Regions from separate parts of the Priestia sp. FSL W8-0001 genome, predicted to be linked through region 1. Evidence: predicted binding sites of a transcription regulator. Region 1 holds the regulator's gene; each other region holds the start of a gene.
The links. The regulator CtsR, encoded in region 1, represses protease genes until heat stress. The targets are predictions, from matches to a motif close to ATGGTCAATAAAGGTCAAACA.
Positions count from the first base shown of each region.

Region 2: the regulator CtsR is predicted to act here: its motif matches at 8,454-8,474, upstream of MKZ18_RS06865 (ATP-dependent Clp protease ATP-binding subunit).
Region 3: the regulator CtsR is predicted to act here: its motif matches at 3,086-3,106, upstream of clpP (ATP-dependent Clp endopeptidase proteolytic subunit ClpP).

Region 1 covers NZ_JBBPAL010000001.1:100,042-111,060, forward strand. The annotation lists rRNA gene MKZ18_RS00520 (23S ribosomal RNA) at 1-504, shown strand, start outside; rRNA gene rrf (5S ribosomal RNA) at 606-721, shown strand; gene MKZ18_RS00530 (CtsR family transcriptional regulator) at 926-1,387, shown strand; gene MKZ18_RS00535 (UvrB/UvrC motif-containing protein) at 1,425-1,964, shown strand; gene MKZ18_RS00540 (protein arginine kinase) at 1,969-3,036, shown strand; gene clpC (ATP-dependent protease ATP-binding subunit ClpC) at 3,056-5,497, shown strand; gene radA (DNA repair protein RadA) at 5,621-7,000, shown strand; gene disA (DNA integrity scanning diadenylate cyclase DisA) at 7,006-8,082, shown strand; gene MKZ18_RS00560 (PIN/TRAM domain-containing protein) at 8,225-9,322, shown strand; gene ispD (2-C-methyl-D-erythritol 4-phosphate cytidylyltransferase) at 9,348-10,037, shown strand; gene ispF (2-C-methyl-D-erythritol 2,4-cyclodiphosphate synthase) at 10,050-10,529, shown strand; gene gltX (glutamate--tRNA ligase) at 10,631-11,019, shown strand, end outside.
Region 2 covers NZ_JBBPAL010000001.1:1,296,026-1,307,044, reverse strand. The annotation lists gene MKZ18_RS06915 (GerAB/ArcD/ProY family transporter) at 1-479, opposite strand, end outside; gene MKZ18_RS06910 (GerAB/ArcD/ProY family transporter) at 501-767, opposite strand; gene MKZ18_RS06905 (hypothetical protein) at 777-1,013, opposite strand; gene MKZ18_RS06900 (Ger(x)C family spore germination protein) at 1,020-2,222, opposite strand; gene MKZ18_RS06895 (spore germination protein) at 2,245-3,828, opposite strand; gene MKZ18_RS06890 (3-ketoacyl-ACP reductase) at 4,075-4,794, shown strand; gene MKZ18_RS06885 (DUF6254 family protein) at 4,835-4,966, opposite strand; gene MKZ18_RS06880 (alpha/beta hydrolase family protein) at 5,037-5,915, opposite strand; gene nhaC (Na+/H+ antiporter NhaC) at 6,209-7,582, opposite strand; gene MKZ18_RS06870 (hypothetical protein) at 7,933-8,373, shown strand; gene MKZ18_RS06865 (ATP-dependent Clp protease ATP-binding subunit) at 8,569-10,707, shown strand; gene MKZ18_RS06860 (hypothetical protein) at 10,758-11,019, opposite strand, start outside.
Region 3 covers NZ_JBBPAL010000001.1:3,718,741-3,729,759, reverse strand. The annotation lists gene rapZ (RNase adapter RapZ) at 1-186, shown strand, start outside; gene MKZ18_RS19665 (gluconeogenesis factor YvcK family protein) at 183-1,139, shown strand; gene whiA (DNA-binding protein WhiA) at 1,188-2,132, shown strand; gene MKZ18_RS19655 (HPr family phosphocarrier protein) at 2,156-2,413, shown strand; gene clpP (ATP-dependent Clp endopeptidase proteolytic subunit ClpP) at 2,446-3,033, opposite strand; tRNA gene MKZ18_RS19645 (tRNA-Arg) at 3,272-3,343, shown strand; gene MKZ18_RS19640 (hypothetical protein) at 3,519-4,322, shown strand; gene rpoN (RNA polymerase factor sigma-54) at 4,440-5,747, shown strand; gene MKZ18_RS19630 (glutaredoxin family protein) at 5,773-6,021, shown strand; gene MKZ18_RS19625 (sugar-binding transcriptional regulator) at 6,153-7,181, shown strand; gene gap (type I glyceraldehyde-3-phosphate dehydrogenase) at 7,228-8,235, shown strand; gene MKZ18_RS19615 (phosphoglycerate kinase) at 8,541-9,725, shown strand; gene tpiA (triose-phosphate isomerase) at 9,913-10,668, shown strand; gene gpmI (2,3-bisphosphoglycerate-independent phosphoglycerate mutase) at 10,668-11,019, shown strand, end outside.

The DNA.
Region 1 (11,019 bases):
GGTGGTTCCGCATGGAAGGGCCATCGCTCAACGGATAAAAGCTACCCCGGGGATAACAGGCTTATCTCCCCCAAGAGTCCACATCGACGGGGAGGTTTGGCACCTCGATGTCGGCTCATCGCATCCTGGGGCTGTAGTCGGTCCCAAGGGTTGGGCTGTTCGCCCATTAAAGCGGTACGCGAGCTGGGTTCAGAACGTCGTGAGACAGTTCGGTCCCTATCCGTCGTGGGCGTAGGAAATTTGAGAGGAGCTGTCCTTAGTACGAGAGGACCGGGATGGACACACCGCTGGTGTACCAGTTGTCTTGCCAAAGGCATCGCTGGGTAGCTATGTGTGGACGGGATAAGTGCTGAAAGCATCTAAGCATGAAGCCCCCCTCAAGATGAGATTTCCCATAGCGCAAGCTAGTAAGATCCCTGAAAGATGATCAGGTTGATAGGTCAGAGGTGGAAGCACGGCGACGTGTGTAGCTGACTGATACTAATCGATCGAGGACTTAACCAAATTAGAAAAGCGAAGGCGACTAATTAGGAGCCATAGCTAGACAGTAAACCTAGTACTCAGCAAAATGTTATCTAGTTTTGAGAGAATAATCTCAAATCATGTCTGGTGGCGATAGCAGAGAGGTCACACCCGTTCCCATGCCGAACACGGAAGTTAAGTTCTCTAGCGCCGATGGTAGTTGGGACTTTGTCCCTGTGAGAGTAGGACGTTGCCAGGCATATTATTTAAAAGGATTAGCTTATAGCTAGTCCTTTTTTTATTTCTCATTAATTTCAATAAATGACGTTTTGAACCTTATTTTAGTGGAAATCATAAAAGTAAGGCAAAACTTATCAAACTACATAGTTGAAATTTTTTTCATTTCCTTTTATATTTAATTTAATAAGGTCAAATATAGTCAAAGTCAGAAGGAGGGTGCAACGTGCCAAATATCTCTGACATCATTGAACAGTATTTAAAAGAAGTGCTTGAATTAAGTGACAGAGAAATTGTTGAGATTAAACGTAGCGAAATTGCAGATCAGTTTCAATGTGTTCCATCTCAAATCAATTACGTTATTAATACGCGCTTTACGATTGAAAGAGGTTATGTGGTTGAAAGTAAGAGAGGTGGAGGTGGCTTTATCAGAATTGCTAAAGTCCGAACTCATAATGCTTCTCATTTATTTCAACAAGTCATCGATCTTATCGAATCTCAAATTTCACAGTCATATGCTGAAAGCGTCATTTTTAGGTTAGTTGGAGAAAAAGTTATTACGGAGCGAGAAGCTAAGATAATGCTTAGCGTTATTCATCGATCTGTTATTGACCTTGAGCTACCATATCGTGATGAACTTCGAGCGAAATTACTAAAAGCTATGTTGAATTCATTAAGGTATCGCTAATTGAATTGATTTTATGTAGACAGGGAGAGATGGTTGCATGATTTGTCAGCAATGTGAGATTCGACCTGCAACACTTCATTTTACGAATGTAGTGAATGGGAATAAGACAGAAGCACACCTTTGCGAACAATGCGCTGCAGAGAGTGGAGATGTATTTTCTATATCATCTCAGCAAGGCTTTTCAATTAATAGTCTATTAGCAGGACTATTAAATTTTGAACCTTCTGCTACAGGTCCGAATACAATTAAAAATGAACCACTACGTTGCCCTACATGCGGAATGACGTATCATCAATTTTCTAAAGTTGGTCGGTTTGGCTGTTCAAACTGCTATGAAACCTTTGAACAACCACTTGTTCCGTTTTTGAAGAGGTTACATGGGGGGAATTATTTACATCATGGTAAAATTCCAAAGAGAATTGGAAGTAATCTTCATTTAAAAAAGGAATTACAGGCTCTGAGATTGAATTTAAAGGAGTATATTGAAAAAGAAGAATTCGAAAAAGCTGCAGAGCTTCGAGATGAAATTCGCTTATTAGAGAAAAAAATCAATAACTCTACGGGAAAGGAGATATAGCCGCATGTCTGAACTATTCTTCACAAATCCCGTAAGCTCTTGGATGAAACAAGAAGCACCGGACTCTGATATTGTACTAAGCAGCAGAATTCGTCTAGCTAGAAATTTAACAAATTTTCTTTTTCCTACAATGTTAGTAAAAGAAAAAGCTGATGAAATTGTAAACAATTTTGATCAAGTGTTTGAAGAAATAAGGAAAATGGAAGAGTGTGAATTATCTTCTCTAAAAATGAGTGAGTTAAAGCCACTGGAGAAACGAGTACTGGTGGAGAAGCATTTAATCAGTCCTCAATTATCTGAATCTAATTCAGGGGCTTGTTATTTATCAAAGCAAGAAGATTTAAGTATTATGGTTAATGAAGAAGATCATTTACGCATACAATGTTTATTTCCAGGTCTTCAATTATCCGAAGCATTAGAACGAGCTAATGAAGTAGATAATTGGATTGAAAATCGCGTGGACTACGCTTTTGATGAACAAAGAGGCTATTTAACGAGTTGCCCAACGAATGTTGGTACAGGGCTTCGTGCCTCGGTTATGATGCATGTACCTGCATTGGTTATGACTCGTCAAATTCATCGAATTATTCCTGCAATTAATCAATTAGGTTTAGTTGTAAGAGGAATTTACGGAGAGGGTAGCGAAGCATTAGGTAATATCTTTCAAGTTTCTAACCAAATTACGTTAGGAAAATCTGAAGCTGATATTGTGTCAGACTTGAATAGTGTTGTAACACAATTAATTGCTCAAGAAAGATCTGCCAGAGATGCATTACTTAAAACGTCTCATTTGGAGTTAGAAGATCGCGTTCATCGCTCATATGGAGTATTAGCTCATAGTCGCATAATTGAATCTAAAGAAGCGTCTCAGTGCTTGTCAGATGTTCGATTAGGGATTGACTTAGGTTATATTACAAACATATCCAAAAATATTTTGAATGAACTCATTATTATGACGCAGCCAGGCTTTTTACAACAGTATTCAGGCTCTGCGTTAGATGCCCATGAACGAGATATTAAAAGAGCTACCTTAATTAGAGATCGCCTTAGTAATATTAAAAATATAGATTAACGTGGAGGGTGACAGCCGTATGATGTTTGGAAGATTTACAGAGCGTGCACAAAAAGTATTAGCGTTAGCACAAGAAGAAGCTTTACGACTTGGACATAACAATATTGGAACTGAACATATTTTATTAGGTATTGTACGTGAAGGTGACGGTATTGCTGCAAAAGCATTATCTGCATTAGGGTTAAGCACAGAAAAAATTCAAAAAGAAGTCGAAGCTCTTATTGGAAGAGGTCAAGAGTTAACTCAAACAATTCATTATACACCTCGCGCTAAAAAAGTAATTGAACTTTCAATGGATGAAGCAAGAAAATTAGGTCATTCGTATGTGGGAACTGAGCATATTTTACTTGGATTAATTCGTGAAGGTGAAGGCGTAGCTGCTCGTGTACTTAATAATTTAGGAGTGAGCTTAAATAAAGCTCGTCAACAAGTATTGCACCTGTTAGGTAGTAACGAAGCTGCTTCTAGTCATCAAGGTGGTGGAACTTCGAATGCAAATACACCAACCCTTGATAGTTTAGCTCGTGATTTAACAGTGGTAGCACGTGAAGGAAGTCTAGATCCAGTTATTGGGCGTAGCAAGGAAATTCAGCGTGTTATTGAAGTGTTGAGTCGTCGTACAAAGAATAACCCAGTTCTTATCGGTGAACCAGGTGTGGGTAAAACAGCAATCGCAGAGGGATTAGCACAGCAAATTGTTAACAACGAAGTGCCGGAGATTCTTCGAGATAAGCGCGTTATGACCCTAGATATGGGAACCGTAGTTGCTGGAACAAAATATCGTGGTGAATTTGAAGATCGTTTGAAAAAAGTAATGGATGAAATTCGTCAAGCCGGTAATATCATTCTATTTATTGATGAGCTGCATACATTAATCGGTGCTGGTGGTGCAGAAGGGGCAATTGATGCTTCAAACATTCTAAAACCATCTTTAGCACGCGGTGAATTACAATGTATTGGTGCCACTACTTTAGATGAATACCGAAAATATATTGAAAAAGATGCAGCTTTAGAGCGTCGTTTCCAGCCAATTCAAGTTGATGAGCCAACCCTAGACGAATCTATCCAAATTTTAAAAGGCTTAAGAGATCGTTATGAAGCTCATCACCGCGTATCAATTTCTGATGAAGCTATTGAACAAGCAGTAAAATTATCTGACCGTTATATCTCAGATCGCTTTTTACCAGATAAAGCAATTGATTTAATTGATGAAGCTGGTTCAAAAGTTCGCTTACGTTCATTTACGACGCCGCCTAATTTGAAAGAGTTAGAGCAGAAGCTAGAGTCAATCCGAAATGAAAAAGATGCTTCTGTCCAAAGTCAGGAGTTTGAAAAGGCTGCATCATTACGTGATACAGAACAACGCTTAAGAGAAGAATTAGAAGAAACTAAAAAAGCTTGGAAACAAGAGCAAGGTAAAGAGAATTCAGCTGTTACAGTAGAAGACATCGCGATGGTTGTATCTAGCTGGACTGGAGTGCCGGTTTCGAAATTGGCTCAGGAAGAATCAGAGCGTTTACTAAACATGGAAGAGATTTTACACTCTCGTGTCATTGGCCAAGAAGAAGCTGTAAAAGCAGTGGCAAAAGCTGTTCGTCGCGCAAGAGCAGGCTTGAAAGATCCAAAACGTCCAATAGGCTCATTTATTTTCTTGGGACCAACTGGTGTAGGTAAAACAGAGCTTGCTCGTGCTTTAGCTGAATCAATGTTTGGTGACGAAGATGCGATGATTCGTATTGATATGTCAGAGTATATGGAAAAACACTCAACTTCTCGCTTAGTAGGTTCTCCTCCAGGCTACGTTGGATATGATGAGGGTGGCCAGTTGACGGAGAAAGTTAGAAGAAAGCCATACTCTGTTGTATTACTAGATGAAATTGAAAAAGCGCATCCGGATGTATTTAACATTTTATTACAAGTTTTAGAAGACGGACGCTTAACTGATTCAAAAGGTCGCACTGTAGATTTCAGAAACACAATTCTAATCATGACTTCAAATGTTGGTGCAGATACGTTAAAACGTAACAAGCATCTTGGATTTACGGTTGAAGCAGAGGGTCAGGATTATAAGGATATGAAAGGGAAAGTTATGAGTGAGATGAAGCGTGCTTTCCGTCCAGAGTTCCTAAACCGTATTGATGAGATTATTGTGTTCCATTCGTTAGAGAAACCGCATCTAGCTGAAATTGTAAAGCTAATGGCTGATCAATTAACTAGACGCTTAAAAGAACAAGAAATTGAATTGGAATTAACAAAGGCAGCAATTGATAAGATTGCAGAAGAAGGGTTTGACCCAGAGTATGGGGCGCGTCCTCTACGTCGAGCAATCCAAAAGCATGTTGAAGATCGTTTATCTGAGGAGTTATTAAGAGGCGTCATTCAAAAAGGTCAAAAGGTAACGTTAGATGTAGAAGGTGAAAACTTTACAGTCAAGTCATCTTCACCGAGCAGTATTAGCTAAAGAATTAAGAACATGTGGGGCATACGACAAAATACGTATGCCTCCATTTTTTATTTACAATGTAAAGATAGTGTACAATAGCATCAAGGACTTTTATAAAGAACGAGGAGATTATACTAAATAATGAGTAAAAGAAAAACAAAGTTTTCATGTCAACATTGTGGGTATGAATCGGCTAAATGGATGGGAAAGTGTCCTGGCTGTGGCAGTTGGAATTCAATGGTGGAAGAAATTGAAGAGACAAAGTCTTCAAGGCGAGGAGGAGCTTTTTCTGGCGCAACGTCTACAAAGGTGCAAAAGCCTCAATCCATTACGAATATTGAATCAACGACTGAACCAAGGATATATACAAAGTCACCCGAGCTAAACCGTGTTTTAGGTGGAGGGATTGTTAGAGGATCACTAGTCTTAATTGGGGGAGATCCTGGTATTGGTAAATCAACTTTGTTGCTACAAACTTCAGCTCAGTTAGCTATGAACAAGCATAAGGTGCTTTATATATCTGGTGAGGAATCAACAAAGCAAACAAAGCTAAGAGCAGATCGCTTAGGTATTAAAGCGGAAGATTTGTATGTGCATGCAGAAACAAACTTAGAGTCAATCACAGAAGCTATCTCAAGTATGAATCCAGAACTTGTTATCATTGATTCAATTCAAACAATTTATCACGGTGACGTTACATCAGCGCCCGGAAGTGTTTCTCAAGTACGCGAGTGTACAGCAGAGTTAATGCGAATTGCAAAAACAAACGGCATAGCTATTTTTATTGTAGGTCATGTTACCAAAGAAGGGTCTATTGCAGGTCCAAGGTTACTTGAACATATGGTAGACAGTGTTTTGTATTTTGAAGGAGAACGCCACCATACGTACCGGATTTTAAGAGCAGTAAAAAACCGCTTTGGTTCAACAAACGAAATGGGTATTTTTGAAATGAAGGAAAGTGGTCTAGAGGAAGTGCTCAACCCATCTGAAATCTTTTTAGAAGAACGATCTCAAGGTGCAGCTGGTTCTGTCGTTGTGGCTTCGATGGAGGGTACTCGTCCCGTATTGGTAGAGTTACAAGCACTTATTAGCCCAACAAGCTTTGGAAATCCTAGAAGAATGTCTACAGGACTTGATCATAACCGTGTCTCGCTTATTATGGCAGTGTTAGAAAAGCGAGTAGGATTACTGTTGCAAAATCAAGATGCGTACTTAAAAGTAGCAGGTGGGGTAAAGTTAGATGAGCCAGCTATTGATTTGGCGGTTGCGGTTAGCATTGCATCGAGTTTTAAAGATGCACCTTCAAACCCTACAGACGTAGTAGTAGGAGAAGTTGGATTAACAGGTGAGGTTCGAAGAGTGTCTCGCATTGAACAACGAGTGCAAGAAGCTGTGAAATTAGGATTTAAGCGAATCATTGTTCCTGAAAAAAACTTAGGTGGTTGGAAAATACCAGAAGGCATTGACGTAGTAGGGGTGTCCACTGTGTCAGAAGCGTTACAGTACACGTTAGGAGGTTAAAAAGAATGAATGATGAAAAGATAACAGAGCAAAAGCAAATCTCTGATATTCTAGAATTTGTGGCTCCTGGAACCCCTTTTCGCGATGGTATTGAAAATGTATTAAGAGCTAAGACCGGCGGGTTAATTGTAATCGGGTACAATGATCAAGTGAAAAAGATGGTAGATGGAGGGTTTTCAATTAATTGTGCATTTACACCAGCTCACTTATATGAGTTGGCTAAAATGGATGGAGCGCTTATCTTAAATGACAGTGGTAGTAAAATTTTATTTGCAAATGCTCAATTAATGCCGGATCCATCTACTCCTTCTTCGCAAACCGGTATGCGACATCGTACAGCAGAGCGGGTTGCCAAGCAATCAGGAGTACTGGTTATTGCTATTTCACAGCGTCGAAATGTTATTACGCTGTATAAAGACTCTTCTCAATATGTATTAAAAGACATTAGCGTTATTTTAGCAAAAGCGAACCAAGCGCTTGGCACGTTGGAGAAATATAAAGCAGTTTTAGATGATTCCATCAATAGCCTAAGTGCTTTAGAGTTTGAAGAACAAGTAACTCATACAGACGTGTTACAATCTTTGCATCGCATTGAGATGGTATTGCGAATTAAAAACGAAATTTTAAGTTATATTAGGGAGTTAGGAACAGAAGGGCGATTAATTCGTCTGCAGATGAATGAATTGTTGTCTCACTTAGAAGAAGAAGCAATTTTGTTAATGAAAGATTATATGTATGATACAAGCGTAGAGCCAACAAAAGTAATTGAAAAGATGCAACAGCCATCTAATAATGTATTGCTAGATGACCAAACTCTCTTACGGCTAATGGGTTATCCAATTTATACGAGCTTTGAAGAGGGAGTTGTTCCGAGAGGATATCGAATGCTTCATAAAATTCCGCGACTACCGTCTATTATTATCGAGAACTTAATTGAAGAATTAGGCGACCTCAAGGCTATTACAGATGCAACTGTTCAGGAGCTTGATGAAGTAGAGGGTATCGGTGAAATACGTGCTCGTAAAATTCAACAAGGACTAAAGCGACTGAAGGAACAACACTTGCTAAACCGTCAGCTCTAGGATATTAATTGACTTTTTAATCTTGATTAGGATATTGTGAAAATACTAATAGAGGGACATTTTGTTTACAAATTATGTTTTCAATTAAATAAAAGGTTTCAATCATTGTAAACTGTTTATAATGATAAAAGGAGGTGATGGCGTGTTAAAACGTTTTGTTCAATTGTTTTTTATCATAACAGGTGGTACATTAGGAATCTTTCTTATCCCAGAACTTATTGAATTATTAAGTCTAAAAGATATTGCATTATTAGACAAGTCATACATTCACGCCCCTTTAGGTGCAATTCTCTTTTTTGTCATAACATTCTGGTTAGTAGATTATGTTGTAGGCTTTATTCGCCGCATCGAAGAGTCTCTTGTAAAGGCACCGGTAACAGATGTTTTATTTGGGAGTTTAGGCTTAATATTAGGGTTAATTGTTGCCTATTTAGTTGGTACGTTCCTTGGGAAAATTCAGCTGCAGGTAGTTAGTACAGTTTTACCAATCTTTTTAAGTATTTTATTAGGTTACTTAGGCTTTCAAGTAGGGTTTAAAAAGAGAGATGAGTTGGTCAATGTTTTTTCGATACCTACTCGTATTGGTAAGAAAAAAGGTTCGGAAGAAGAGCAAGAGAATAATCAATCCTTGCAGTCTTTAAAAATTTTAGATACAAGCGTTATTATCGATGGACGTATTGCAGATATATGTCAAACTGGTTTTTTAGATGGAACCATTGTCATTCCTCGATTTGTGTTAGAAGAGCTTCAGCATATCGCAGACTCATCAGATGTTTTAAAGCGCAATAGAGGTCGTCGAGGTCTTGATATCTTAAATCGAATTCAAAAGGAATTGTCTATGAAGGTAGAGATTTACGAAGGTGATTTTGAAGATATTCAAGAAGTAGATAGTAAACTTGTAAAGTTGGCAAAAGTTACTTCGGGTCTCGTCGTGACAAATGATTTTAATTTAAATAAAGTATGCGAACTGCAAAATGTAGGGGTTTTAAATATTAATGACTTAGCAAACGCAGTCAAACCAATTGTTTTACCAGGAGAAGAAATGAATGTACTTGTCATTAAAGACGGTAAGGAACACAATCAAGGTATTGCCTACTTAGACGATGGTACAATGATTGTTGTAGAAGAAGGCCGAAACTATATCGGTAAGCAAATCGATGTACTTGTGACAAGCGTACTTCAAACATCAGCTGGTCGAATGATTTTTGCTAAGCCTAAGCTCTTAGAAAAAGCCCTCTAATTTTCAGCTATAAGGGAGAAGGAACATGCAATACGATGTAATTGTTTTAGCAGCAGGACAAGGTAAGCGAATGAAAGCAGGGCGAAATAAGCAATTTCTATTAATTCGAAATGTACCTCTTCTTGTTCATACGCTAAATATATTTGAAACTGATCATACATGTAATAGCATTATTTTAGTTATTAATGACCAAGAACTAGAGGATATTACATCACTTTTAGAGCAATATCCGATGCGTAAAGTTACGGCAGTGGTGTCGGGTGGTCAAGAGCGCCAACATAGCGTGTATAATGGGTTGAAAGCCATTAAGCTGTCTAATGTGGTTCTTATACATGATGGTGCTAGACCATTTGTGAAGCATCACCATATCCACAAACTTGTAGAAGAAGCGGCAGTTAAAGAAGCGGCAACTTTAGGCGTTCCTGTTAAAGAGACGATTAAGAAAGTAGAAAACAACATCGTAGTGGAAACGATTGAACGCTCTAGCTTGTGGTCTATTCAAACCCCACAAGCTTTTCTTTCGTCTACCATTCAAAGAGCTCATAACGTAGCAAAAGAAAACGGTTATCTAGGAACAGATGATGCAAGCTTAGTGGAACAGCTAGGTCAGGAAGTAGCAATTGTACAAGGAGACTACGATAATATAAAATTAACAACACCAGAAGACTTAATTTATGCAGAAGCTATTTTAACAAAGTTGGAACAAAACAACTAAGAGGTGAAGGAAATGAATATACGTGTTGGACAAGGATTTGACGTTCATCAATTTGCAACGGGACGTCCATTAATCATTGGAGGGATTGAAATCCCATATGAGAGAGGATTACTGGGACATTCTGATGCTGATGTACTTCTGCATACGATTGCCGATGCACTGTTAGGAGCAATAGCTCAAGGGGATATTGGAAAGCATTTTCCAGACACGGATCCAGAGTTTAAAGATGCAGATTCAGCTAAGCTTTTACAACATGTGTGGAAGCTAGTGAAAGCAGAAGGTTATGCGCTCAGTAATGTAGATTGTACAATTATTGCACAGAAACCTAAGATGGCACCGTACATCCAGCCAATTCGAGAGCGTATTGCCGAACTATTAGACGCTGAAGTGTCACAGATTAATGTTAAAGCAACGACGACAGAAAAATTAGGCTTTACTGGTCGTGAAGAAGGAATTGCTTCACAAGCCGCGGTGTTAGTATATCAAAAATAACCCAGAGTCTTTAACAGAATTACATTTGGTGATAAAATTAATAATGTCGAAAAATAATAAATTACATACTTACGTAAAATAAACTGGAGGTTATCCTACTTATGTCAAAAGAAGTACGCGTTCGCTATGCACCGAGTCCAACTGGGCACCTTCATATCGGAAACGCACGAACAGCTTTATTTAATTATTTATTTGCTCGCAATCAAAACGGTAAGTTCATTATTCGTATTGAAGATACAGATCAAAAGCGTAACATTGAAGGTGGAGAAGAAAGCCAGCTTCGCTATCTAAAGTGGTTAGGCATTGATTGGGATGAAAGTATTGATATCGGTGGAGAATACGGCCCGTATCGTCAATCCGAACGTACAGAAATTTACCAAAAATATACGGACGAACTATTAGAAAAAGGTGCAGCTTACTATTGCTACTGTACAGAAGAAGAATTAGAAAAAGAACGTGAAGAGCAGACTGAAAATGGTCAAATGCCACG
Region 2 (11,019 bases), 1.2 Mb from region 1:
AGTAAGAAAAAACCTAACACAATGAAGCCAACAAAAACAACTAACAATAACACACTCGCTCTTGCGATTGGCTCAACTTCTAAAAAGCATGCATACGCAATAACTAGCGTCATAACCCCGCCCACAATAACTAGAGGCGTATCCTTCATTGATGTTAACAATAACAGCTCACAAAAGTCTCTTAGAACACGCGCACCAATGTAAATAAAATATAGCACGTACAGCATGCAAATAATTTTGCCAACTAGCTTTCCAAAAGCAATTTTTAATATTGTTGGAAACGTTTCTTCTGGATGCCTTTTATATAAAAGTGTAAAAAGAGCAAAGAAAGGCAGGTACATTAACATCCCTACTAAAACGGCAATCCATGCGGATTGACGTGCTTCCTGTCCAATACTCACAATGGTCGCACTTCCAAATAAGAACAGCAGCATCATTGAGAATAGTTGAAAATTGCTTATTACTAAGCGTGGATGCATTCCTTTCCTCTCCTTTCCTCACTAGGTAGTTACCGATTTTCGGTCATACTTGCCACAAGACTTCTTTGCTATATCAATTAGCGTCGATTGAGGGTATTTTTTGATTAACCATAATAAAAGCCTCGCAAATACTAACCCACTTCCTGTTCCAATTATTGCACAAATCCAAGCGATGTTCTTTGCCACAGCTAATAATAAAGTAGATACAACTAAGATTGCACTTCCAATGGAGAATACGTGGGTTAATGTAAAGAACTGTTTCCCACTTATCACTTCTTTTTGGCTCATATTGAACACCTACACCGAATAAAATGAAGAAAAGATATCAATGATGGACTGCATCCAAAACTCAAGGGCATACAGCGGAGTTGGAATGGTTATTCGAAAAATAACCACTATCCACATTACCACTCTTGTAGTAGAAAAGCTGCTGTATATTACGATTTCTTTTATCTGTTTTTGTTGATAAAGAAGGCGGATTGCCTTATATGCTAAAAAGCTGAATACCCCTAAAAACAGCAGTAAGTTTTCCATGTTGCACTAATCCTGCATCTCTTTCATGTATGAGTTATTCAACGTTCCAAGTCGACGGATTTGCACATCTACTTTTAAGTTCACTTCTAGATCTGTCGCAAAGATTTCATCCCAGCGATTTTTCATCTTGTTCCAGTCCTTTACGTTTTGGCGGTAAAAAACTTCTCCAAACCCAAAGACATCACTTTGATATTCGTTTTGTGCTCTCTTAATTGCTCTTCGCATTTTATCTTGCACATCATGTTCCGCTTTTTTCTCTAGTTCAGTAATCATAGCAGGGTCCTGCAAGTTAACCTGGCACTCTACGTCAGCGATGTTTGCTTCTCCCTTTAAGTTCACATCAATAACAGGCTTTCCATCTTTCATACGGCTTTTAATATCCGTACTTGTTCGCAGCATCTCAACTCCAATAATGTCATGGGATTTTTCTTTTTTTTCACACGGAATAACAACGACCGTACTTTTTACATTTCCGGTAACATAGTTATATCCTTTACTTTCACTTTCATTAAACCACCCAACAAGTTCATCTCCTTTAAAAATGCCAAGACCTTTAAATTTTAGAATGGTATTTTGATTAACTCGCTGGACATTTGCCATATCTCCGCCCTTTTTGTGGTTACCTTTTACAAGAACAGCGGTTAACACAGGATGTTTGCCTTGACTCGTTAAGTTACTAATAAGCTCATTCAGCTTTACACCTCGCGTAGGCGCCCAAACTTTTTGTGACGTATCCAATGCAGAAAACATATAATTGGCTGGAATTTTTTCAATGGTTGTCAAGACATTTAAAACGGATGAAGCGCGTGAATTTTTTGCTACCACAACAAAATAATCGGTTCGCACCTCATGATCTCGCGCGAAAAAATCTAACACTTCAGCAATTCCGCTTTTTGCAATTCCTTCACTAAGAACAAGCATCCGTAAATGAGATAAGTATATTTTTCTAGGTGATTCAATTGTCATTTTCCGAAGAGCTTCCATGACAGAATCTGCTTCAATCGAGTACGTAGTAACCGAGGGACCATTCGACGGCGTTTGGGCTTGAATATCGCTCGGGTTAATAATTTGAACCGTTAACTCAATTCCATCTTTTACTTCGTCAATACCTACCGCTACGGTGATGGCCAATTCATTTAGCTCTCGACTACTCCAACAGCCTGATAGTGGGAGTAGACATATGCATAATACAAGTACGATTCGTTTCATGCTTATTCCACCTTTATAAAAGCTAATTCTCATCATTTGACCGTTCACGTACAACGTTTTGTTCGTTAATAAGCTTCGGTCTCGTATTCATTTTCTTTAACGAACGACGAATGAGCGCATCTTTTTGGTCACTACTTACAAATGGAGCCATTGGTGTCATATATGGAATACCAAATGAACGTAAACTGCACAGATGTAGAATCATTAAAATAAGTCCTAAAATAATTCCAAACAATCCAAATGTTGCTGCTAAAAACATCAAGGCAAAGCGAAGCATCCTTACAGCAATCGCCATATCGTAAGCCGGCGATACAAAGTTACTGATGGCAGTTATGGATACAACAATGACCATCGCTGGTGAGACCAACCCCGCCTGTACCGCGGCCTCCCCTAATACGAGCGCTCCTACAATCGAAATAGCAGAACCTACGGCTCTTGGCAATCGAATTCCTGCCTCACGCAAAATTTCAAAGACCACTTCCATAATCAATGCTTCAATTACGGCTGGAAAAGGGACACCTTCACGCTGAGCTGCAATGCTAACAAGCAAACCAAACGGCAGCATTTCTTGATGAAAAGTGGTAAGCGCAACATAAGCTGACGGCGTTAATAAAGCTAAGAAAAATGCGACGTATCGAATAATACGAATGAGTGTACTAATATCTGCACGCTGATAATAATCTTCAGCAGCTTGAAAGAATTGAATAAACAAAGCCGGGACTAATAGCACAAACGGCGTTCCGTCTACAAAGATTGCTACTCGACCTTCTAAAAGACCTGCTGATACTGAGTCAGGTCTCTCTGTGTTATAAATTGTTGGAAAAGGAGTATAATCTTCATCCTGAATAAGCTCTTCAATGTATCCGCTCTCTAATATGCCGTCAATATCAATTTTAGAAAGCCGGGACTTTACTTCTTTCACCACTTGCTTATCAGCTATTCCTTTTACATACATAATCGCTACGTCTGTTTGCGTTACTTTACCGATTTTCTGAGACTCCATTCGTAAATTAGGAGATTTAATCCGTCTTCTTACCAGTGCCGTATTGGTGCGCAGCGTTTCAGTAAAGCTATCTCTTGGTCCACGCACTACTATTTGAGCCTGTGGTTCTGAAATCGCTCTTTCTCCCCACCCTCTTGTACTAGCAATGATACACGTTTGATAACCTTCTATAAATAGAGCCGTATCACCTGATAAAACATGTAAGATGACGTCATCTAAAAGAGTCACCTCTTTAATTTCCCCAATTGCTAAGCTGTAATTTTTAATGAGCTCAAACATGTTCACAGCACCATCATCATGAACGAGCTGTTTCGTATGATTATGCATGATTGATTCCATGATAAACTCTTGTACGCTATCCTCACTCGCCAATCCATCAATATAGATAAGCCCTAATCGAAATTTCTCTTGAACTGAAATGGCAAACTCGCGGCAAACCAAATCAGCACTATCTCCAAGCTCTGCTTTCACCGCATTCAAGTTATCTTTTACGCTTTTTAACAGTTCAGTATCGGAAGATGAAGGTTCAGCTATTGGTTGTGATTCATTTTCTTTAGGCTTTTTAGATCGATTTTTTAATTCTGATAGTTTTTTTATTCGCATACGTCATCCTCCATTTTCCAAACGGCACAGCGTTCCTCTTCAAGTCCTTATAGTTTCTATCTATGCAGGAAATTTATTCAGTTATCTTGGTATTTTTAACCGCCTTATAGAGCAAGAGCTTTGACAATGGTTCTCTACATTTTGTAGGATTAGATGGATTGCTAATTTATTCAGCTACTCATTTAGCATGATTTGCAAACTGATTTTAGCAATAACGATAGTTTAATTAAGAAGGAGTGACGAAAGATGGGACAATCATTACAAGGAAAAGTAGCCATCATTACTGGTGCTGGTAAAGGTATTGGCCGAGCAACAGCGCTTGATTTAGCAAAAGAAGGTGTCAACCTTGGCTTACTAGCACGTACAGAAGCTGATTTACAAGCCGTTGCACAAGAAGTCGAAGCATTGGGTGTAAAAGTTGCTTATGCTACAGCAGACGTATCTTCAATGGAAGAAGTAAATAAAGCCGTTGATTACTTATATAACCAACTAGGTAAAGCAGACATTTTAATCAACAATGCCGGCATCGGAAAATTCGGAGGCTTTTTAGAACTATCTCCCGAAGAATGGAAGCAGATCATTGATATTAACTTAATGGGTGTCTATTACGTTACAAGAGCTGTTTTACCACAAATGATTGAGAAAAACGGTGGAGATATCATTAATATCTCCTCTACTGCTGGACAAAAAGGAGCTCCTGTAACAAGTGCATACAGTGCTTCAAAATTTGGTTTATTAGGTCTGACAGAATCGCTTGCTCTTGAAGTACGCAAACACAATATTCGCGTAACTGCTTTAACACCAAGTACAGTTGCTACAGAGCTTGCTTATAAGGAAAACCTAACAGACGGTAATCCTGAAAAGGTAATGCAACCTGAAGATTTAGCGGAAATCATGGTAGCACAGCTGAAGCTACACCCTCGTATCTTTATTAAATCAGCTGGTATGTGGTCTACTAACCCTTAATCTAAACAAACAAAAAGCCCCTCGATTAGAGGGGTTTTTATTATTTATTTTTATTTTTTGGCGTAATTTCTTCTGCTAATTCTTCAAATGACTTTACTTTGCCATGAGCTGGATTTTGCGACTGTTTACGCACATTCCATTGACGCTCTTGCTGTCTTTTTGATTGTGTCATCGTTCATCATCCTTTTCTATAGTGTTCCTTTCTAGGATGTGCGAAAAACGGACGAATATGCTTGCCACTTTTATTCAACCAAATGCCGTTGAAACCACTTGTCAATCTCAGCATTATACTGATTATAATAGTTACTTAGTGGGTGATCTCCGCCTTTGTATAAGACATATTTATACTCTTTGTTTTGTTCTTCAAGCTGCGCAACTAGCTTTTCTGCTTGCGTATGATGTACCTTTTTATCGTGATCTCCTTGTAAAATAAGAAGCGGCGAATTTACCTTATCGCTCCAATACACAACCGATCGACTTTTATATCGTTCAGGATACACCTTAGGATCTCCAACAATATCTCTTAGCACTTGCTTCATTTCAGAACCCCGTTGGTCGTAGAACTGAAACATATCCGTAATTCCGGATTGAACAACCACCGCATCAAAGGATATGCCATTTTTCATGGTTAAATACGTCATCATTCCACCGCGAGAATATCCAAACGCTACTTTTTGTTCAGGGTTTACATAAGGCAACTGTTCTCCCCATTTAATGAGGTTAAGGACATCATGAATATCGTCCCCGCCGTATGTTTCTACTCCTTCGCTTCCACCATTACCACGATATTGGGTTGTAACCACAACATAGCCTTTATCCGCCCATGATGATAAGTAGCGCAGCGTTTTATCTCGAATCATACCGTGCTCACGGTTCCCGCCACGATTATAAACTAGCAGTGGATATTTTTTATCCACAATGTCTTTTGGCTGTAATAAAAAACCTTTAACCTGCAACCCATCGCTTGGATATGTGATTTGATATATATCAACACTACTAGCATAAGGTGAAAATAAATGCACTTTCTCTTTATTAACATCGCCGCTTTCCGCTCGATAAAAAACAGCGGTTACGCCAAGTACAACGATGGTAAGTAGTACAATGAACCCCCACTTTTTCAAACAGAATCCTCTCCTCAATTACTAACTTTTATCTCTTTTTATGATGAGCCGTTTCTTTTTGCTCTACCCTTTTTAAATGTTTGCTAAAAAGGATTTTTGTGGAACCCTTCACAAATAGCTCTTCAACTAAACGTTATGGTTTATTGTATTACTACTTTCTCTTTTTTGGAAGAGAAAGATTAGAGCTTCTACTCACATTACCTCTAACAGCAAATATTAAACATGATTGGTACAATAAAAAGCTTTGAATTCTTAATAAGTAATTAAGAATTCAAAGCTTTTTAGACCATAAGTTATTTTTGTTTAGCAATACCAAGTCCTGTGTAGCCCAAAATTACAGCAAATATTGGACATAGCAGACAGAAAAATGCAAAAGGTAAATAATCGACAACCGGAACACCAAGTGTTTGTGAAATGAAAGCTCCACTTACTCCCCACGGAATTAATGGGTTAATAACTGTTCCTCCATCTTCTAACGTACGAGATAAGTTTTTCTCCTGCAAGTTCCACTTCACGTAAAGAGGCTTGAATGTTTGCCCAGGTAATAAAATAGATAAATACTGCTCGCCTGTTATAACGTTAACACCAATAGATGAAAGAACTGTCGAAAACACTACATCGCCACTTCTTCGCACTTGCTTAGCTAATCCTTCAATTAAAGCTTGAACAACACCAAGTTCACGCATCAACCCACCAAGAGCTAGCGCAATAATGACAAGGGACACTGAAAACATCATGGAGTCCAGTCCGCCTTTTGTGACAATAGCATTTACAATTTCATTTCCTGAATCAATTTGACCACCGCTTTGAAGAGCCCCAAGCATGCTTCCTAATGTAACAGTTGGCTGTAATAATACCCCTGTTATTACGGCGATGATAATTCCAATTACCAACGTAGGGAGTACATCAAATCGTTTAATCGATAGAATTAACACAACAAGCGGTGACAAAAGTGTTAGAAGATTAAGGTTAAACGTATCACCTAATGCACTTTGTACAGCTTCAATATCTCCATAGTTTACACCTGTTCGATGTGTGCTTATGCCAATGACCAATGCAATTACAGCCGTTACAATAATACTTGGTAACGTGGTCCACAACATATGGCGAATGTGATCACTTAGAGAAACGCCAACAATCCCTGAAGCAAAGTTAGTTGTGTCGGATAAAGGAGACATCTTATCACCAAACACTGCTCCTGACACAATGATTCCTGCAGCTAGGCCTGGATTCACCCCAATAGCCGTTCCAATTCCAAATAAAGCTACTCCAACCGTGCTAATCGTTGTAAATGTACTTCCCGTAAAGCTCGATACTAAAATTGTGATTAAAAGTACGCTAATTAAGAAATATCGCGGTGAAATCCAATTGAATCCATACGATAAAATAGTTGGAATCGTTCCGCCCACCATCCAGGCAGCAATTAATACACCAACAAGCATAAGAATTAAAATTGGCTTAACCCCTACTTTAATCCCTTCTACAATGCCATGTTCAAAAGTTTTCCACTTACCACCCATAAGTGCTCCAATGGTACAAAGCGCTACAATGCTAATAAGCAATGGAACATGTGGTGCTAAACCTAATAAAAATAATGATGCAAAAATAAGTCCTAATAAAACAACGACAATCCCAATTGACTGTCCAAATGTTATCTCTTTTTTCATTAACTTGTTCCCCTCAATCTCTTTTTCACTTAAACGCTTTTATGCTTTTATGCACTAAACATAGTTGAAGTATATGGGTTATTCCTACTACTGTCAATCGCTTCTCGCCAAAAAACAACATCGTCAATAAATTCCACTCTCTTTTCTATGTTTTGCCCAATTCTAACCGGGTACATTACCTATACTTCTTATTTATAATTATTAAAGGAAAAGGTGATTGGAACGGAGGATGTGAGACTCCTACGGGATCAGCGAGACAGCTTGAAATCCCGCAGGAACGAAGTGACGAGGAAGTTCAACGCGAGCCCCGTGGAAAGCGAGCAGTCCGGAGTGGAAATCACAATTATTCGTTGCGTATGCTCCTTCCTTCAAAACAAAAAGACAGCGAAGCAGGACTTGTTCCTTCTATTCCAGAAGCCTGTGATTGGAACGGAGGATGTGAGACTCCTACGGGATCAGCGAGGCAGCTTGAAATCCCGCAGGAACGAAGTGACGAGGAAGTTCAACGCGAGCCCCGTGGAAAGCGAGCAGTCCGGAGTGGAAATCACAATTATTCGTTGCGTATGCTCCTTCCTTCAAAACAAAAAGACAGCGAAGCAGGACTTGTTCCTTCTATTCCAGAAGCCTGTGATTGGAACGGAGGATGTGAGACTCCTACGGGATCAGCGAGGCAGCTTGAAATCCCGCAGGAACGAAGTAACGAGGAAGTTCAACGCGAGCCCCGTGGAAAGCGAGCAGTCCGGAGTGGAAATCACAACTCGTTGCGTGCATTCTTACTACATCTCATATAAAAGGTAATAAACAAACCACAAAATATTCTACTTAAAATAAGAAATAACTTCCAAAAAAAAAAATGTAAGCAAAACACTTGAAAGTCAAAAAAGGTCAAAGTATAATGAACTCACAAAGGTCAAATATAGTCAAAGTCAAATTGACTAATTGATCAATGATTACATTCATTTAATCATTCTAAGGAGGTCTTTTAAATGATGTGTCAAAACTGTCAACAACGTGAAGCAACAATTTATTTAAACGTACAAGCTAATCAACAAAAATCACAATATCGTTTATGCCATACATGTTATCAATCATTAATGAAACAAAGTAAAATGCCGTCTGGATTTGGAGGTGGGCACTTCATGAACATCGATGATTTATTCAATCAATTAGCAAATGAACAAGCCATGAATCAATCAGCTCAGCAGCCTACTCCTCAGCAAAGAGGTAACGGGGGTGGATTCTTAGATGAATTTGGTCGCAACCTAACACAAATTGCAAAAGCTGGACTAATTGATCCTGTTATTGGACGTGACGAAGAAATTGAACGCGTCATTGAAATTTTAAACCGCCGTAACAAGAACAACCCTGTTTTAATCGGTGAACCTGGTGTAGGTAAAACCGCTGTTGTCGAAGGCTTAGCATTAAAAATTGCAGAAGGCGACGTTCCTTCAAAGCTCATGAACAAAGACGTATACTTACTAGACGTCGCTGCTCTTGTAGCAAACACGGGTATTCGCGGTCAGTTTGAAGAGCGCATGAAGCAGCTAATCGCCGAACTACAACAACGTAAAAACGTTATCGTATTCATTGATGAAATCCACTTGCTTGTTGGAGCGGGTTCTGCTGAAGGTTCAATGGATGCAAGTAACATCCTAAAACCAGCGTTGGCGCGAGGTGAACTTCAAGTCGTAGGTGCCACAACGCTGAAAGAATACCGCGCTATTGAAAAAGATGCGGCTCTTGAACGTCGTTTCCAGCCTGTGATGGTTCATGAACCATCTGTTGACGAAGCCGTTCAAATTTTAAAAGGCATCCAAAACAAATACGAAGCGTATCACAACGTCAACTTCACAGAAGATGCAATTAAAGCTTGTGTAAATTTATCACATCGCTACATCCAAGACCGCTTCTTACCTGATAAGGCCATTGACTTATTAGACGAAGCTGGCTCAAAAATGAACTTAAAAGCAGGTATCTCAAACAAAGACGATATCGATAAACGACTAAAAGAAATTGCTGTGGAAAAAGAAACAGCTTTAAAAGAAGAAAAGTACGAAGCGGCTGCCAAACTTCGCGATGAAGAAGCAAAACTTGAAAAGCAGCTAAACCAAGAACAAGATAAAGCTGAAGTTACCGTTGAGCATATTCAAGCAATCATTGAAAAGAAAACGGGTATTCCAGTTGGGAAACTTCAAGAAAATGAAGCTCACAAAATGAAGAACCTGTCAGCAAACCTTTCCGACAAAGTCATTGGTCAAAGCGAAGCTGTAGAAAAAGTTGCAAAAGCAATTCGTCGCTCTCGTGCTGGGTTAAAAGCTAAGCATCGTCCAATTGGATCTTTCTTATTTGTTGGTCCAACAGGAGTTGGTAAGACAGAGCTTACAAAAACTCTAGCAGAGGAAATGTTTGGCACAAAAGATGCGATGATTCGTCTTGATATGAGTGAGTATATGGAGAAACACGCGGTGTCTAAACTAATTGGCGCACCTCCAGGATACGTAGGTCATGATGAGGCTGGCCAACTAACTGAAAAAGTACGTCGTAACCCTTATTCAATCATCTTATTAGATGAGATTGAAAAAGCGCACCCTGACGTTCAGCATATGTTCCTACAAATCTTAGAGGACGGACGTTTAACCGATAGTCAAGGTCGTACAGTAAGCTTTAAAGATACTGTAATCATCATGACAAGTAACGCAGGTGTGGGAGAAAAGAAAATTACGGTGGGCTTTGAATCTGAAAATGCAGCTCTTAGACATGCATCTGTTTTAGATTCACTATCTGCTTACTTTAAGCCTGAATTCTTAAATCGTTTCGATGCCATTATTGAATTTAATCACCTTGAACAAGAACATCTGGTTAAGATTGTTGAGCTTATGCTTCAAGAATTAAAAGAAACGCTTAAAGAACAAAACATCGCCCTACAAGTTACAGATAAAGCGAAAGAAACACTAGCATCTCTTGGCTACCACCCGGCATTTGGTGCTCGCCCACTGCGTCGCGCTATACAGGAGCATGTTGAAGACCAAATTACTGACCTTTTACTAACGGATGAAGAAGTCAACGAGGTATTCATTGATGTCAATGAACAGCAAGAAATCCGCGTCACTTCTAAACTGAAATAATGAAAAAGGAAAAAGCGATTCCCTTGGGAGTCGCTTTTTTTCTATTTGTTTTATTGATTATCTTCTTGGTCATCTGTTGATTCGTCTGTTTCCTCTTCAGCTGGTTCCTCTGCCTCTTCTGTTGCATCTTGATCTTGCTCTTCTGTATCTTCTTCTACGGCTTCTTCCTCAACTGGTGTTTCTGCCGGCTCTCCAGTTGTTTCTTCCGCATCTTCCGTTTGTTCTTGATCTGTCATGTCTTCTCCCTCTTCTGCACTACATGCTGTCATAAGCGTAATTGCTGCAAATGCTCCAAATAATTTGACTAAGAAA
Region 3 (11,019 bases), 3.6 Mb from region 1:
TTAACATTTATGCTGCCGCAGTATAAGCGTGAAGGGAAAAGTCAGCTTGTCATTGCGATTGGTTGTACGGGTGGTCAACATCGCTCAGTCACTTTGGCTGAACATATCGGCCATCATTTTGAAAAAGACTATAAAACACATATTTCTCATCGAGACATCGAGAAGAGGAAGGAAAAATATAGATGAATAGTGAACAGCCTGCAAAAGTCGTTGTCATTGGAGGAGGAACAGGATTACCTGTATTATTAAGAGGGTTGAAAGAATATCCTCTTGATATTACAGCAATTGTAACGGTTGCTGACGACGGCGGAAGTTCTGGGAGGCTTCGAGATGAGCTAGAGATTCCGGCTCCTGGTGATATTCGAAATGTGTTAGCCGCATTATCTGATGTTGAACCGTTGGTAGAAGAGCTGTTTCAACATCGCTTTGAAACTGGAAATGAATTGATTGGTCACTCACTGGGGAATTTGCTTTTAGCCGCAATGACATCTATTACAGGTGATTTTGTGCATGCGATTCGTGAGATGAGCAAAGTGTTAAATGTTCGTGGTAAAGTATTACCTTCTGCCAATCGTAGCGTAGTGCTACATGCAGAAATGGAAGACGGAGTAATTGTCACAGGAGAGTCTAAGATTCCAGAGTATGGAAAAAGAATTAAGCGCGTATTTTTATCTCCAGAAGATATTAAGCCTTCTGCTGAAGCGTTAAAAGCAATTCGCAAAGCTGACTTAATTATATTAGGTCCAGGTAGCTTATATACAAGCATCCTGCCTAATTTACTTGTTCCGGATATTCGAGATGAGCTATGTACGACAAAAGCGAGAAAAGTATATGTATGTAATGTGATGACCCAGCAAGGGGAAACATTAGGTTTTAAAGCAAGTGATCACGTAAAGGCTCTGTATGATCATATGCCTTGTGCGTTTTTAGACGCAATTATTGTAAATAATGCGCCAATTCCTGCACCGTTAAAGAAGCGCTATGAGGTTGAACAAGCACAGCCTGTGGAATACGACCGAGAAGTGCTGACTGAATTAGGACTAGAAGTGTTGGAAGAACAGATTATTCAATATGACGGTAGTGTTATTCGTCACGATACGAAAAAAGTGGCACGCCTTATCTTTAATATGTTGGCGTAAACGTCAATTTCCGCAACTTACTACGACAACAGAATGGAGGTGGGAAAGGTGTCGTTTGCTTCAGAAACAAAAAAAGAACTTACTAATTTAGAAGTGAAAGATTGCTGCGCAAAAGCAGAACTTTCAGCTTTAATTCGAATGAACGGGTCGTTGGCATTTTCTAATCGTAACTTAACAGTGGACGTACAAACAGAAAATGCAGCCATCGCCAGAAGAATTTATGTACTTCTAAAGAAATCGTATAACGTAACGGTGGAGCTGTTGGTGCGTAAAAAAATGAGGTTGAAAAAGAACAATGTTTACATTGTTCGTCTGGTGGAAAAAGCTCGTTTTTTACTGGAGGATTTAAAAATTTTAAATGAAGGCTTCACATTTACTCATAACATTTCAGAAGAGCTTGTCAAAAAGAAGTGTTGTAAGCGTTCATATTTGAGGGGAGCTTTCTTAGCTGGAGGATCAATTAATAATCCAGAAACATCCTCTTATCATCTAGAGATTTTTTCTCTCTATAGAGAGCACAATGATGCCCTTTGTGAGTTAATGAATACATTTGGCTTAAACAGTAAAACGCTTGAGCGTAAAAAAGGGTATATCAATTACTTAAAAGAAGCAGAGAAAATCACGGAATTCTTAAGTATTGTTGGAGCACATAGCGCTTTATTACGTTTTGAAGACGTTCGTATTGTACGAGATATGCGAAACTCTGTTAATCGACTCGTCAATTGTGAAACAGCGAACTTAAACAAGACCATCGGTGCAGCGATTCGGCAGGTGGAAAATATTCGTTATATTCAAGAGACAGTTGGGCTCGAAGTATTGCCTGAGAAGCTTCGTGAAATTGCTCGTTTACGAGTAGAATACCAAGACGTAACGCTAAAAGAACTAGGGGAAATGGTATCCGGCGGACAAATTAGCAAGTCTGGAATTAATCATCGTCTACGCAAGATAGATGAAATTGCCGATAAATTGCGTGCTGGACAACCAGTTACGTAAAGCAAGGGACATGGGAGGAGAACATAATGGAAAAACAAGTAGAAATTAAATTGAGAACAGGCCTTCAAGCACGAGTAGCAGCCATGTTTGTTCAAGAAGCTAACCGTTTTACATCGGATGTGTTTTTAAAGAAAGATGAAAAAGTAGTAAACGCTAAGAGCATTATGGGGTTAATGAGCTTAGCGTTAAATCGTGGTACCGTTATCACGCTGATTGCTGAAGGTAGTGACGAAGAAGAAGCTATCCAAGCGCTTTCTTCTTATGTAGAAAATGATGCATAAAAAAACCGTTCCCAATTGGGAACGGCTTCTTATTACTTCGGATCGTTTGTTAAAATTTTATCAATTAATCCGTATTCAAGAGCACGCTCAGCAGTCATGAAGTTATCACGATCTGTATCGCGTTGAAGAACTTCTAGTGGTTGACCAGTGCGCTCAGCTAAAATGTGATTTAATTTCTCACGTAAGAAAAGAATGCGTTTAGCAGCAATCTCAATCTCTGTTGCTTGACCTTGCGCTCCACCTAAAGGTTGGTGAATCATTACTTCACTATTTGGTAACGCAAAACGTTTGCCTTTTTCACCTGCAGCAAGTAAGAAAGCACCCATTGAAGCAGCCATTCCGATACAAATTGTTGATACTTTTGGCTTGATAAACTGCATTGTATCGTAAATCGCCATACCTGCTGTAATTGATCCACCAGGACTGTTAATATAAAGTGAAATATCTTTTTCTGGGTCTTCTGCTGCTAAAAATAGAAGTTGTGATACAATTGAGTTTGCAACGTTATCATCAATTGCACTTCCAAGCATAATGATACGGTCTTTTAACAGCCGTGAATAAATGTCGTATGCACGCTCACCGCGGTTTGTTTGTTCAATAACTGTAGGAATTAGATTCATATAAAATTCCTCCTTAACAAGAATAATTTGTTATGTACCTTATAATACATGTAAGGTCAATAAAGGTCAAACAAAAGAACTGCTCTTTACACATATTCGCTTTTTCTGGTATGTATTCCTTTTCTGTACTTTATAAATTTTTCCCGATTGCTCCAAAAATAAACCTTGTATACTTGAAAAGATTGGTTTTCTTTCCTATAATGAAAGCAGTCATCATAGGAATAATGATTTATTTTATGCCCTCGTAGTGTAGTGGATAGCACAAGAGATTCCGGTTCTCTTAGGGTGGGTTCGAATCCTGTCGAGGGCGTCTAAAAGCGTTGCAAACTTGCAGCGCTTTTTTTATTTGTTCTGTAAAAACTGTATATTTTATGTGTGGATAGGCCTAATAATTCGTAAGTTAATTCGTTTGTCATGGTTGCCAATTTTGGCAGAATGCTATAAAACAAGTATATAAGGAAAAGTAAAACTAAGGAGGAAAAATTGTGAAATCCCTTAATAAGTTTTTTATTGTAAGTGCATCTCTTGCGTTATTGCTTTCCGCATGTGGATCGAATGAAGAAGCAGCAACACAAGAAAAGTCTCAGCAAGTGCAACAAGCAAATGAAAAAACAGTTTCAGAGGAGCAGTCTGACAGTAAAGAGTCTCAGACGAACAAAGAGTCAGAGGAGACTGAAAGCAATGACGTAGAGTCAAAAGGCGAAGCAACACTAGATAAAGAAGAGCCGGCAGTCGAAGAAAAGACAAGTAAAGAGGCAACGGAAAGGCCTTTAACCGAGTCACCTGAAGATAGAGAACAAGCAGAAGTAACGAAGCCAACAGAAGAACAAAATGATGCTGCATCAAACGAAAAGTCAGCTGAAGAGCAGCCAGAAGAAAATTCTGAAGTTCAGGACAAAGAATTAGTCCAAAGCGATAATCAAGAGTATGCAATTAAAGTACTTGAAGGCTACGAACTAGCTGGGGAAGAGCCTGGTCGTGATACGGTAATGTATAAAGAGGATGGCTCTCAATTTATGCGTATTGAGCTTCTATCAGATGTTTCGGAAAAACAAGCAGTAGAAGTAGTAAAGCAAACAGCAATGGCAGTGGACCCGAACGCTGTACAAAAAGCAAGCATTCCTGCAGAAGGAAAGCTTGCCAATGCAGAGTGGTATGAAGCAGAGTCTAATGATATGAATGTACAAGTTATTGTAACGAAAGGAACAAAGCCTGTTAAGATTACGATTTTTGCTAAATCAGCTGAGCAAACAGATAAATTTATTGAAATGGCGAACACGATTCAATAAACCGTTGGAAAGGGCTACGAAACATTCGTAGCCTTTTCTATTTCAATATATTTCTCCTTCTAGTTCGTTGCTAAGTAATAAGGTTCAAAGTAGAATAAACAGTGGGAGGGAGAAACAATGGAGGTAGGTTTATTTCAACAGCAGTCTTTAAAGCTTTCCATGTCGAAAGAGTTATCGCAGGCAATTTCTCTTTTACAATATTCATCGTTGGATATTGCATCATTTATACAAGAGCAAGCGATGCAAAATCCGCTTATCGATTTTGGTGATGCCCCGTTAGTTACAAGTAGGCCTTCAGTTTATAAGCAGAACGCTAATGATGATAAAGACTTACTAAACTCAATTGCTTCTAAGCAAGAAACATTGACAGAGCACTTGCTAGGTCAAATTGTGTTTTTGGAATTAACCACTAAGGAACACGACATCATTTGCTATATGATTGAGAACTTGGATGAGCATGGATATCTGAAGGAGGACTTAATGCTTGTAGCACAAGCATGCAGTTGTAATTTAGAAGAAGTGGAAATGGTGTTAAATTCTCTTCAACAGTTAGATCCTATAGGGGTAGGGGCAAGAAATCTTCAGGAATGTTTACTGATCCAGCTAGAGCAAAGCGGGCAGCTTTCTGATGAGTTAGAAATAATTTTGACAGAATATTTTCAAGAGTTTGCGTATAAAAAGTGGAGTAAAATTTCAAAAGAGTGCAGTATATCACTGGAGCAAGTTCAAAAATACCATGATCAAATTAAGCGTTTGAACCCTCGGCCAGGATTACTATATGCCACTCAAGCAGAGCGCTTTATTATTCCGGACTATATTATAAAGAAAGAGGGCTATGAGCTAGTAGCTTACGCCAATGAAGAGTTAGATTTTCGGTTATCAGTTAACGATGCATATAGACAAAGCTTAATGCTCCAAGATAACCACGCGGTTAAGCCGTATTTGCAGGAAAAGTACCGAGAGTTTCAATGGATTTTAAAAGGGCTCCAGACTCGAAAGCAGACGCTAAACGCAATTGTTCATGGACTACTAGAAAAACAGCAAAGATTCTTTCAACATGGGCCATCTTTTTTACAGCCGTTAACGATGAAAGAACTAGCAGACTATATTAACGTCCACGAGTCAACAGTGAGCCGAGCGACAACTCATAAGTATATTCAAACACCTTTTGGAACATTTTCTATGAAGTCGTTTTTTACAGCAAGTTTAAAGCTGGGTACCACTGAAGAAACGTCCGTTATGACGGTAAAAGAGCTTATTAAACAGTTAGTGGAAAAAGAAGATAAAAAGAAGCCGCTATCTGATCAGCAGCTCACCAACCAGTTATTAACAGAGCATGATGTGAAAATATCAAGAAGAACGGTAGCTAAATACCGGGAACAGCTAAACATTGCTTCATCTAACCAAAGAAAAGTTTACGTATAACTCTATTAAAAAGAAGGTGATGTCGATGCAGGTTGTTTTGTATACAAGAAAAACATGCCCTTTATGTGAAGAGGTTAAAGATATGTTAACTGCCTTACAGCATGACCTTAACTTTAGTGTGATTGAAAAGGATATTTACTCAGATGAACGTTTATTAGAACAATTTCATCTTATGATTCCGGTTATAGAAATCGATGGTGAGGTTGTTATGTATGGGAAAATTCAAAGAGAAAATATAAGAAAGCGTTTACTTTATAAAAACGCCATCAGATGAGTTGAATAAAGGATTCACTCCTGTTAGAATGAAACATGTAACAGGGTGAATTTTTTTGCGTGGGTGGGACAAAATATGTCTATATGGGACTTATGTTGTCCAACGAGCTTGCACCTTAAGGAGATTTAAACATGCGTTCATTAATAGAAGTACAACGAAAATTATTGCCTGAACTTCTATCTGTTATGCAAAAGCGATATCAAATCTTGCAGTACATACGCTTAATGCAACCGATCGGTAGACGCAACTTAGCTGTTAGCTTAGGGTTAACAGAGCGTGTGTTACGCAGTGAGGTTACATTTCTGAAAGAGCAAGATTTAATTGATGTGCAGACAACTGGAATGACACTTACGACAGAAGGTGAGCTACTGCTACACGATTTAGAAGTCGTAATGAAAGAAGTTTCCGGACTTCGATTATTGGAAACAACATTAAAAGAAGCCTTTTCTTTAGCAGAAGTCGTTGTTGTTTCTGGAGATAGCGATTCTTCACTTTTTGTTAAAAACGAAATGGGTAGAGCTGCTGTGTCGTGCATCAAAGAGCGCCTTGTTGATTCCAAAAAGATTGTTGCTGTTACAGGTGGTACAACGCTTGCCGCTGTTGCCAATATGATGACACCCGAAATTAAGCACCCTGATGTTCTATTTGTGCCAGCTCGTGGTGGACTTGGTGAAAATGTTCAAAACCAAGCGAACACTATTTGCGCAAAAATGGCTGAAAAATCGATGGGTCAGTATCGTCTTCTTCATGTCCCAGACCAGCTAAGTGACGAAGCCTATAAGTCAATTGTAGGGGAACCTTCCATTCGGGAGATGATTCAATTAATTAAGTCAGCAAGTATGGTTGTTCATGGAATAGGAGACGCTATGACAATGGCGGAGCGTCGAAGGACATCTTCTGAAGACTTAGAAAAAGTCAAAAAAGGACATGCTGTTGGTGAAGCTTTTGGATATTACTTCAATCAAAAGGGAGAAGTTGTTCATAAAGTGAAAACAGTTGGCATACAACTCGATGATTTAAAGAACAATAAATGTGTCATCGCGGTAGCAGGTGGTTCTTCGAAGGCAAAGGCAATTCGAGCATTTATGCAACAAGCACATCATTCGATTCTGATTACAGATGAAGGTGCTGCAAAAGAGTTAGTAAGGGATTTTAATTAATCCCTAATTATAAAAAATACTTTTTACATTCAAGGAGGAAATACCCATGGTAGTAAAAATTGGTATTAACGGATTTGGTCGTATCGGCCGTAACGTATTCCGCGCAGCTTTAAAAAACGATAACGTTGAGGTAGTAGCAATTAACGACTTAACTGACGCTAACATGCTTGCTCATCTTTTAAAATATGATTCTGTACACGGTAAATTAGATGCAGAAGTAGTAGTAGATGGCAACAACTTAGTAGTAAACGGTAAAACAATCGAAATCTCTGCTGAGCGTGACCCAGCTCAATTATCTTGGGGCAAACAAGGCGTAGATATCGTTGTTGAATCTACTGGATTCTTCACAAAACGCGCTGACGCTGCAAAACACTTAGAAGCAGGAGCTAAAAAAGTAATCATCTCTGCTCCAGCAAGCGATGAAGACATCACAATCGTAATGGGTGTTAACGAAGACAAATACGATGCAGCTAACCACAACGTAATTTCAAATGCTTCTTGTACAACTAACTGCTTAGCGCCATTCGCTAAAGTGTTAAACGACAAGTTCGGCCTTAAACGTGGAATGATGACAACGGTTCACTCTTACACAAATGACCAACAAATCTTAGACTTACCACATAAAGATTACCGTCGTGCTCGTGCAGCTGCTGAGAACATCATCCCAACTTCAACTGGTGCTGCTAAAGCTGTATCTCTAGTATTACCTGAATTAAAAGGTAAATTAAACGGTGGAGCTATGCGTGTTCCAACTCCAAACGTTTCTCTAGTAGACTTAGTTGCTGAGCTTGATAAAGAAGTAACTGTTGAAGATGTAAACAACGCTCTTAAAGAAGCTGCTGAAGGCGATCTTAAAGGGATCCTTGGCTATAGCGAAGAGCCATTAGTATCTGGTGACTACAACGGTAACATCAACTCTTCTACAATCGACGCATTATCTACAATGGTAATGGAAGGTAACATGGTAAAAGTTATCTCTTGGTACGATAACGAGAGCGGATACTCTAACCGTGTAGTAGACTTAGCTCAATACATCGCTGCTAAAGGACTATAAGAACAGCAAAATCGACTCTTTAGTCATAGCTAGATAGATATCCCATAGGATACTGCTTTGTTTTTATTGGATATCTCAAATGAGAAATACTATAATAAGACTTGCTAAGGAAGAGAGGGGCCCCCCCCTCTTCCTTGATTTATGTATCGGCTTCTACAGCATAAACGTCATCTTGTTGCTAGTCGTGGCATTTTTCATATTGTAAGGCGCCAATATATGAAAGGTTACTACAGCTAGCTATATTGTGATTTACATAGAAGCCTAATCGCTTAGTACCCCATAATACTTAAGGAGGCCTTTTGACGATGAATAAAAAAACGTTGAGAGACATCGATGTAAAAGGAAAGCGAGTATTTTGTCGCGTAGACTTTAACGTACCAATGAAAGACGGAAAAGTAACAGATGAAACTCGTATTCGTGCAGCTCTTCCTACTATTCAACATCTAGTAGAACAAGGTGCAAAAGTAATTTTAGCTAGCCATCTTGGACGTCCAAAAGGCGAAGTAGTTGAAGAATTACGTTTAACTGCTGTTGCAGAGCGTTTACAAGCTCTTTTAGGTAAAGACGTAGCAAAAGCTGACGAAGCTTTTGGTGAAAACGTACAAAAAACAATCGACAGCATGAACGAAGGCGATGTTTTAGTACTTGAAAACGTACGTTTCTACCCAGGTGAAGAGAAAAATGATGCTGAATTAGCAAAAGCATTTGCTGAGTTAGCAGACGTTTACGTAAATGATGCATTTGGTGCAGCTCACCGTGCACATGCTTCAACTGAAGGAATTGCTCACCATATTCCAGCAGTAGCAGGTTTCTTAATGGAAAAAGAACTTGATGTGCTTTCTAAAGCATTATCAAACCCAGACCGTCCATTCACTGCAATTGTTGGTGGAGCAAAAGTTAAAGACAAAATCGATGTAATTGATAATCTGCTTGATAAAGTAGATAACTTAATCATCGGTGGAGGACTTTCTTACACATTTATTAAGGCACTAGGCCATGAAGTAGGTAAATCTCTTCTTGAAGAAGATAAGATTGATCTTGCAAAATCATTCATGGAAAAAGCGAAGAAAAACGGTGTTAACTTCTACATGCCAGTAGACGTGGTAGTAGCAGATGACTTCTCAAATGATGCAAACACTCAGACTGTATCAATTGAGAACATTCCAAGCGATTGGGAAGGCTTAGATGCGGGCCCAAAAACGCGTGAAATCTATGCTGACGTAATTAAAAACTCTAAGCTAGTGATCTGGAATGGACCAATGGGTGTATTTGAATTAGATACATTCGCTAACGGTACAAAAGCAGTAGCGGAAGCTTTAGCTGAAGCAACTGACACATACTCAGTAATCGGTGGAGGAGACTCTGCTGCAGCTGTTGAGAAATTCGGTTTAGCTGATAAAATGAGCCATATTTCTACAGGTGGCGGTGCGTCACTAGAGTTTATGGAAGGTAAAGAACTTCCAGGCGTAGTTGCTCTAAACGATAAGTAAGTTGAACGTAACAGTTAGATGGAGGACCGACCTGAAAACTGATGCTAAGAACGAACATCAAAGAGAGTAACGAGTGGGACATGAAAGAGATAAAAAGAGTGTGGACCGACCTCTTTTGAACAGCACCCTCTTTTTAATCCAACGTGAGTGAAGGGAAACCAACAATAAACAAAGGACGGTGTTACACATGCGTAAACCAATCATTGCAGGAAACTGGAAAATGAACAAAGTACTTTCAGAAGCAACAAGCTTTGTTGAAGAAGTAAAGGGAGCAGTACCATCTCCTGAGAACGTAGAATCAGTAGTATGTGCTCCAGCATTATTCTTAGACCGCTTAGTACAAGCAACTAAAGGTACAGACTTAAAAGTTGGTGCACAAAACATGCACTTTGAAGAAAGCGGAGCATTCACTGGAGAAGTAAGCCCAGTTGCACTAGCTGATTTAGGCGTGAACTATGTAATCTTAGGTCACTCTGAGCGTCGCGAAATGTTCGCTGAAACTGACGAAACAGTAAATCAAAAAACAATCGCTTCATTCAAACATGGTTTAACACCCATCGTTTGTTGCGGTGAAACAAATGAAGAGTATGAGCAAGATCAAACAAAAACAGTTGTAGCTAACCAAGTACAAAAAGCGTTAGCAGGTTTAACTGACGAGCAAGCAAAACAAGTTGTTATTGCTTATGAGCCAATCTGGGCAATCGGTACAGGCAAATCTTCAACTGCAGAAGGTGCAAACGAAGTTTGTGCTTATATCCGTAGCGTAGTAGCAGAGCAATTCTCTCAAGACGTAGCAGATGCAGTTCGTATTCAATACGGCGGAAGCGTAAAGCCTGCTAACATCAAAGAATACATGTCTCAATCAGACATCGACGGTGCTTTAGTAGGTGGAGCAAGCTTAGAAGCTTCTTCATTCTTACAGCTTTTGGAGGCTGGTAAGTAATGAGTAAGAAACCAACAGCATTAATCATCTTAGATGGTTTTGCATTACGTGATGAAGAAAAAGGTAATGCAGTTAAACATGCAAAAAAACCAAACTTCGATCGTTACTGGAACGAGTTTCCACATGCGACACTTCAAGCATCAGGTGAAGCTGTAGGTCTACCAGAAGGCCAAATGGGTAACTCTGAAGTAGGACACTTAAATATCGGTGCAGGTCGTATTGTTTATCAAAGCTTAACACGCGTGAATGTAGCAATTCGCGAAGGTGAGTTTGAGAAAAACGAAACGCTTGTAGCTGCGGTGAAGCACGCAAAAGAAAAAGGTACAAGCCTTCATCTTTTCGGACTTTTAT